Linked DNA regions of Pararoseomonas sp. SCSIO 73927. Each later gene encodes a partner of the first gene's protein in a complex. Links are inferred from orthologs where the notes say so. Each region holds a gene or a part of one and is shown on either strand. Other genes may lie near its edges.

Region 1 (3,152 bases):
GCCCAGGGGCGCGCCGAGCACGGTGGAGAGGGTCATGCCCCCGATCACCAGGGCCATGGCGCGGCCGCGGTGGTGCGGCTCCACCAGCGCCACGGCGCAGGCACCGGCCATCGGCGTGAACAGCGCGGCGGCGAGGGCGGCCAGGACACGCAGCCCCATCAGCCCCGCATAGCCCGGCACGACCGCGCAGGCGGCCGAGGCCAGGGCATAGGCCCCCATGACGAGCACCAGCGTGCGCCGCCGCTCCATGGAGGCGGTGGCGGCGGCCAGCACGGGGGAGGCGACGGCATAGGCCAGCGCGAAAGCCATGGAGAGGTAGCCCGCGGCCGGGACGGAGACGCCCAGATCCGCGGCGATGACGGGCAGCAGCCCCGCGATGGAGAAGGTGCCGGTCCCCACGGCGAAGGCGCCGAGGGTGAGCCAGAGGATCGTGCGGGGCATGGCGCCCTCCGTAGTCCAATGAATCTTGAACTAGGCCTCGTATCGCACTGCGTCAAGGCAGTTCAATAGGCGTTGGACCTAGCCCCTTGGAGATGGCGGGTGAGTTGCCTATCTCGTGGGCATGTCCAAGGCGCTTTCCCATCCCGAGGCGGAGGCGATCGACCTCTCCGCGGTGCTGGACGCGCTGCGGGATCCGATCCGCCGGGCCATCGTGCTCATGGTCGCGGAAGGGGGCGAGAAGCGCTGCTCCTCCTTCCTCGGCTGCACGACCAAGACGAACCTGACCTACCACGTCGCCCGACTGCGGGAGGCCGGCGTGGTCCGTGTCCGGATCGAGGGGCCCTCGCGGATCGTGTCCCTGCGCCGGGACGAGCTGGACCGGCGCTTTCCTGGCCTGCTGGGCGCCATCCTCGCCGGCGCGCGGCAGGATCCGCCTCTCGCGCGGCTTGTCGAAGACGCCTGACGACATCCTCTACACCCTATGGGCGCGCCCTGCGCCCGGATGAAGCACCGGAATGAACACCCCCACCCCCGCGGAAGCCGTCAACCTCTCCCCGCGCGAGATCGTCTCGGAGCTGGACCGCTACATCGTCGGCCAGCACGACGCGAAGCGCGCGGTGGCCATCGCGCTCCGCAACCGCTGGCGCCGCCAGCAGCTCCCGGACGGGATGCGCGAGGAGGTGGTGCCGAAGAACATCCTGATGATCGGCCCCACCGGCTGCGGCAAGACCGAGATCGCCCGCCGCCTCGCCCGCCTCGCCAACGCCCCCTTCCTGAAGGTCGAGGCCACGAAGTTCACCGAGGTCGGCTATGTCGGCCGCGACGTGGAGCAGATCGTGCGCGACCTGGTGGAGGCCAGCATCGTGCAGCTGCGCGACGCCGGCCGCGCCGAGGTGCAGGCCAAGGCCGAGCTGAACGCGGAGGAGCGCCTGATCACCGCCCTGGTGGGCGAGGGCGCGAACGGCGAGACCCGCATGAAGTTCCGCCGCATGCTGCGCGAGGGAGGCCTCGACACGAAGGAGGTCGAGGTCCAGGTGGCCGAGCAGGCGACGCCCATCGGCGCCATGGACATCCCGGGCATGCCGCCCGGCGCCGGGAACATCCAGGAGATGATGGGCAAGATGTTCGGCGGCCGCACCCGTGCTCGCAAGATGAGCGTGGCCGAGGCCCGCACCACCCTCCAGCGCGAGGAGGCGGACAAGCTGCTGGACCAGGAGAAGCTGACCCGCGACGCCGTGCACCACGCCGAGCAGAACGGCATCGTCTTCATCGACGAGATCGACAAGGTCTGCGCCCGCACGGAGAACGGCTTCCGCGGCGGCGATGTATCCCGCGAGGGCGTGCAGCGCGACCTGCTGCCGCTGATCGAGGGCACCACGGTGAACACGAAGCACGGCCCGGTGAAGACGGACCACATCCTCTTCATCGCCAGCGGCGCCTTCCACATCGCCAAGCCGAGCGACCTGCTGCCGGAGCTGCAGGGCCGCCTGCCCATCCGCGTGGAGCTGAAGGGCCTGACCCGCGACGACTTCCGCCGCATCCTGACGGAGCCGGAGCACGCGCTGACCAGCCAGTACACCGCCCTGCTCGGCACGGAAGGCGTGACGCTGGACTTCGCGCCGGACGCCGTGGACGCCGTGGCGGAACTGGCGGCCGACATCAACGATCGCGTGGAGAACATCGGCGCCCGCCGCCTAGCCACCGTGCTGGAGCGGCTGCTGGAGGAGGTCTCCTTCACCGCCTCCGACCGCCGCGGCGAGACGGTGCGCGTGGACGCCGGCTACGTGCGGGAGAAGGTGGGGCCGCTCGCCTCCAGCACGGACCTGTCGCGGTTCATCCTCTGATCCTCGGCTGACGGGATGTCCCGGGGAGGAGGAAGAAGGAATTCTTCCTCTCCCCGGACCCCTCACCATCATCTTTTTCTAGGAGTTGGTCTTTCTCGGCCGGCGGTGTGCCTCGGGTCGATGACCCGAGGCGACTGCACGGGCAGGAGAAGGCCCGTCAGGCAGAGACACCGTCTCAGGACGGCGCGGCAGCAGCCAGAAGGGGATCCAAGGGCCTCAGGCCCTTGGCGGGGGTCCAGGGGGCGGAGCCCCTTGGGGGTACCCGCTCACCCGTTCAGGTGCGCGCTGAATTTCGCCATCCAGAAGTTCGGCACCTCGCTCCCCGGCCCGGATTTCATGCGGACCGTCCAGATCGGTTCCAGCGGGTCGCCGGTCTCGATGATGAAGTTCCAGCCCACGCGCTTGTCGGACTTGTAGACCGGTTCCGTCCGCCACTTGCGGATGATGGAGAAGGGCAGGAGCTTCGTTTGCCGGTGGGAGGCGAGGCCGACCATCTCCTCCGCGGTGCTGAAGAGAAGGGTGGTGTCCCGTCCCTCGAGCCGGTCGTCCAGCCCGGGGCACTCATGGATCAGCGCCTCGACGGCCTTCTTCCGTCCCTCGCGCACGGACCAGATTCGCCAGCCGAGCCCCCCGAGCAGGGCGAGCACGACCAGCACCGCCAGCGTCGTCAAATCCTCAGCCCCTCTCCGGCCCCCGCGCCGGGATAGGGCCATCCCCCCGGCGGATCAACGTCGCGGCGCGCGAGGCCGTGCCCCGGGGACGCAACCCGGCCGCGGCGATGCAACCCCGGCGCCGCCTCGCCATTTCTCCCGCCATGAGCACCACCTCGTCCGAGGGCAGCACCCTGCCCGCCCTGCTGACCCTGCC
Region 2 (3,144 bases), 390 kb from region 1 along the record:
GGCGGCCTGGCGCGGGTAGTAACCGTGCGCGCGCAGCCAGGCCATGAAGGCCGACCGCCAGTCGGCGCCGAGATTGGCGCCGCGGATCCGCATCTGCGCGTTCGGCGCGTCCGCGTTGGCGGCGCCGGCGGCGCCCGCGTCCCGGTTCGGGCGGGAAACGGTGCCGGGCGGCGGCGCCGGGCGGCCCACGGTGATGCCGCTGCCGAGGTCCATCGCCCCGGCGAAGGGGTTGGCCGGCTGGGCCGGGCGCGGCCGGGGCTGTGGTTGGGGCTGCGGCTGGGGGCGCTGCGGCGCGGGCGGGCGGGCCGCCGTCTCCGGCGGTGCGGCGGGCGGCTCCGGGGCCGGGGGCGGCGGCAGGGGCAGCGCGGCCACGTCGGATTCGCGCGCGCCCTCCGTCGGTGGCGGGGGCGGCGGCAGGGCGAAATCGGAGGGCGCCTGCGGCGCGGGCAGGGGCGGGAGCGGCACCGGGCGCGCCACGGGCGGCAGGGGCGCGGGCGGTGCGGCGGCGGGCGGCGCGGGCAGCGGCGGCGCGGGCGCCTGAGCGAGTGGGGGCGCGAGAGGGGGCGCCGGCGGCGGCAGGGCAGGCGCCGGCGGGGCCGGCAGCGGGGGAGGCACGGGCGGCGCGGGGGTCGGCGGCGCCGCGGCCTGCGGCGGCAGGGGGGCGGGCGGCAGCGGCACGGGGGAGGGCGGGGGAGGCGGCGCGGCCTCGCCCGGCGGCTCCGGCGGGGCCGGGGCGCCGCCGGGCGGGGCGGGCACCGCCACCGAATCGCCGCCGTCGAACACCACGTCCACGGCGGAGGGGGCGGCGGCCTCCTCCATCGGCTTCTTCGGCAGGCCGAACAGCAGCCACCATCCCGCTGCCAGGTGCAGCAGCAGGGAGAGGGCGAGCGCGAGGGACCGCCAGCCGCCGCGGCGCTGCGGCCCGCGCCGCCACGCCCGCGGCAGGCGCGGCGCCGGAAGGGTCGGCCCAGGCAGAAGCGGCCCGGGAAGGCCGGCCCCCCGGATCGACGGTCCGCGGACGGATAGGCCCGCTGCGCTCATCCCTGCCCCGAAGTCATGGCCCCGAACTCACGATCCCGAACTCATACGCCCGCAGATGGGGGTGCCGCACGCCGCGCGGAACCGCCCCGGACCCGTCCGATTGCAACGCCGGCAACGCGTCGCCACATGGGCTGCCTCACATGGCATCCATCATGAATACCACCACCGATCCACACGATTTCCTGGGCTGGCACGGCACCACCATCCTCTGCGTCCGCAAGAATGGCCAGGTGGCCATGGCCGGCGACGGCCAGGTCTCCATGGGCCAGACCATCGTCAAGAACAATGCCCGCAAGGTCCGCAAGATCGCCGGCGGCAAGGTCGTCACCGGCTTCGCGGGCGCGACAGCCGACGCCTTCACCCTGCTGGAGCGGCTGGAGGCGAAGCTGGAGCGCTTCCCCGACCAGCTGGAGCGCGCCGCCGTGGAGCTGGCGAAGGACTGGCGCATGGACCGCTACCTGCGCCGGCTGGAGGCCCTGCTCGCCGTGGCGGACGCGAACCGCTCCCTCCTCATCACCGGCCAGGGCGACGTGATGGAGCCGGAGGACGGCATCATCGGCATCGGCTCCGGCGGCAACTACGCCCTGGCGGCGGCCCGCGCCCTGATGACGGTGGACGGCCTCTCCGCGGAGGAGATCGCCCGCCGCTCCATGACCATCGCGGGCGACATCTGCGTCTACACGAACGGCCGCTTCATCCTCGAGACGCTCTGAGGGCGGGTGAGCCGGGTGGTCCAGGGGGTGGAAGGAACTTCCTCCCGCTGAACCCCTTCGCACCCTCTTCCATGAGGCTGCCGCGGCAGGCTGGCCGGGGGACCAAGGTCAGACGGATTGCAGCATCCTCGTGACCTCGCCCGTGTCCCGCGCCTGCCATCCGGCCCGGCGCTGGGTCGTCCAGACCGGGACGGCCAGGAGGGCGCGGGAGGCGCGGATGCACCGAAGCGAGCGGAGATAAGCCTCCGCGGCCGAGTCCACGGACAGCTGCGCTCGGGCAAGGGCGGCAAGAGCCCGCTCTTCGTGCATCTCGGGCCTTCCGGGAACCAACATAAGCTGGTTCCCAGCTGAGCCCACTTCTTCGGATTACAGGGAGGCGCCGCAAGGCTATCGCGAGGTTGTGAGAGCGGGGACGGAGCCTCAGCTCGGCTCCGTGACGGGCTTCGGTGCGCCGCAGAGGCGCCGTACATCGGCCACCAGCCTCGGCCCGTCCCAGGCCGCCCCGCCCTCCAGCCGCGCGCGCTCCCGGCCCTGCGGGTCGATCAGGATCGTCGTGGGCAGGCCCCGCGCGCCGAGCGCCCGCATGCCGGCGGAGCGCGGGTCCAGCCAGGGGCCGAGGTGGCGGATGCCGGTCCGGGCGAAGAAGGGGTCCACCTGCGCCCGCCCGCCCCGGTCCGAGGAGGCGGGGATGACGAGGATGCTCTCCTTCGCCAGCAGCGCGGAGAGGCGGTCCAGCGCCGGCATCTCCTCCACGCAGGGCGCGCACCAGGTGGCCCAGAGGTTCAGCACGACCCCCTTGCCCGCGAAGTGGGAGAGGTCCCGCTCCTTCCCCTCCGGGTCGGTCAGGACGATCGCGGGCAGGGGCTTCGGCTCCCCCTCCATCAGCCGGCCGGTGGCGGCCTGCGCCCGCGCTGGACGCGGGGAGACCCCCCCGACTAGGGTGCCGCCCGCCAGAAGCCCGAGCGCCGCGCGGCGACCGTGTACCAACACCGAAAGACCTCCTCACCCGTGCCCGACAGCCACGCCAAGCCCGATTCCACCGCCAATGCCGCCTGGGGCGGGCGCTACGCGGCCGGCCCCTCCGCCATCATGCAGGCGATCAACGCCTCCATCGGCTTCGACCGCAAGATGTGGCGCCAGGACATCCGCGGCAGCCTCGCCCATGCGGCGATGCTCGCGCATGTGGGGATCATCTCCGCCGAGGACGAGGCCGCGATCCGGGACGGGCTGGAGGCTATCGGGCGGGAGATCGAGGCGGGCGACTTCCCCTTCAGCGAGGCGCTGGAGGACATTCACATGAACATCGAGGCCCGCCTGACCGAGCGGATCGGGGAGGCGGGCAAGCGCCTGCACACCGCCCGCAGCCGCAACGACCAGGTCGCGCTCGACG

What was found.
Region 2: the proteins of hslU (region 1) and hslV are in contact, whole or in part, in a solved structure (PDB 1G4A), measured with the Escherichia coli proteins. The link is inferred for Pararoseomonas sp. SCSIO 73927 from one-to-one orthologs.

Annotation. Positions count from the first base shown.
Region 1 is NZ_CP146232.1:2,169,033-2,172,184, reverse strand. Bases 278-3,120 are described here. They hold hslU (ATP-dependent protease ATPase subunit HslU), read left to right. Parts: upstream 278-956; coding sequence 957-2,285; downstream 2,286-3,120. Other genes in these bases: VQH23_RS10265 (EcsC family protein), read left to right, coding at 3,100-3,120; VQH23_RS10270 (hypothetical protein), read right to left, coding at 2,552-2,956; VQH23_RS10280 (winged helix-turn-helix domain-containing protein), read left to right, coding at 563-904; VQH23_RS10285 (MFS transporter), read right to left, coding at 278-441. In the rest of the region: more of VQH23_RS10285, read right to left, coding at 1-277; more of VQH23_RS10265, read left to right, coding at 3,121-3,152. UniProt on the Escherichia coli protein: ATPase subunit of a proteasome-like degradation complex; this subunit has chaperone activity. The binding of ATP and its subsequent hydrolysis by HslU are essential for unfolding of protein substrates subsequently hydrolyzed by HslV.
Region 2 is NZ_CP146232.1:1,774,119-1,777,262, forward strand. The notes cover bases 139-2,973. They hold hslV (ATP-dependent protease subunit HslV), read left to right. Parts: upstream 139-1,193; coding sequence 1,194-1,754; downstream 1,755-2,973. Other genes in these bases: VQH23_RS08420 (energy transducer TonB), read right to left, coding at 139-1,041; VQH23_RS08430 (hypothetical protein), read right to left, coding at 1,863-2,063; VQH23_RS08435 (TlpA family protein disulfide reductase), read right to left, coding at 2,175-2,741; argH (argininosuccinate lyase), read left to right, coding at 2,844-2,973. Outside these bases: more of VQH23_RS08420, read right to left, coding at 1-138; more of argH, read left to right, coding at 2,974-3,144. UniProt on the Escherichia coli protein: Protease subunit of a proteasome-like degradation complex believed to be a general protein degrading machinery. The complex has been shown to be involved in the specific degradation of heat shock induced transcription factors such as RpoH and SulA.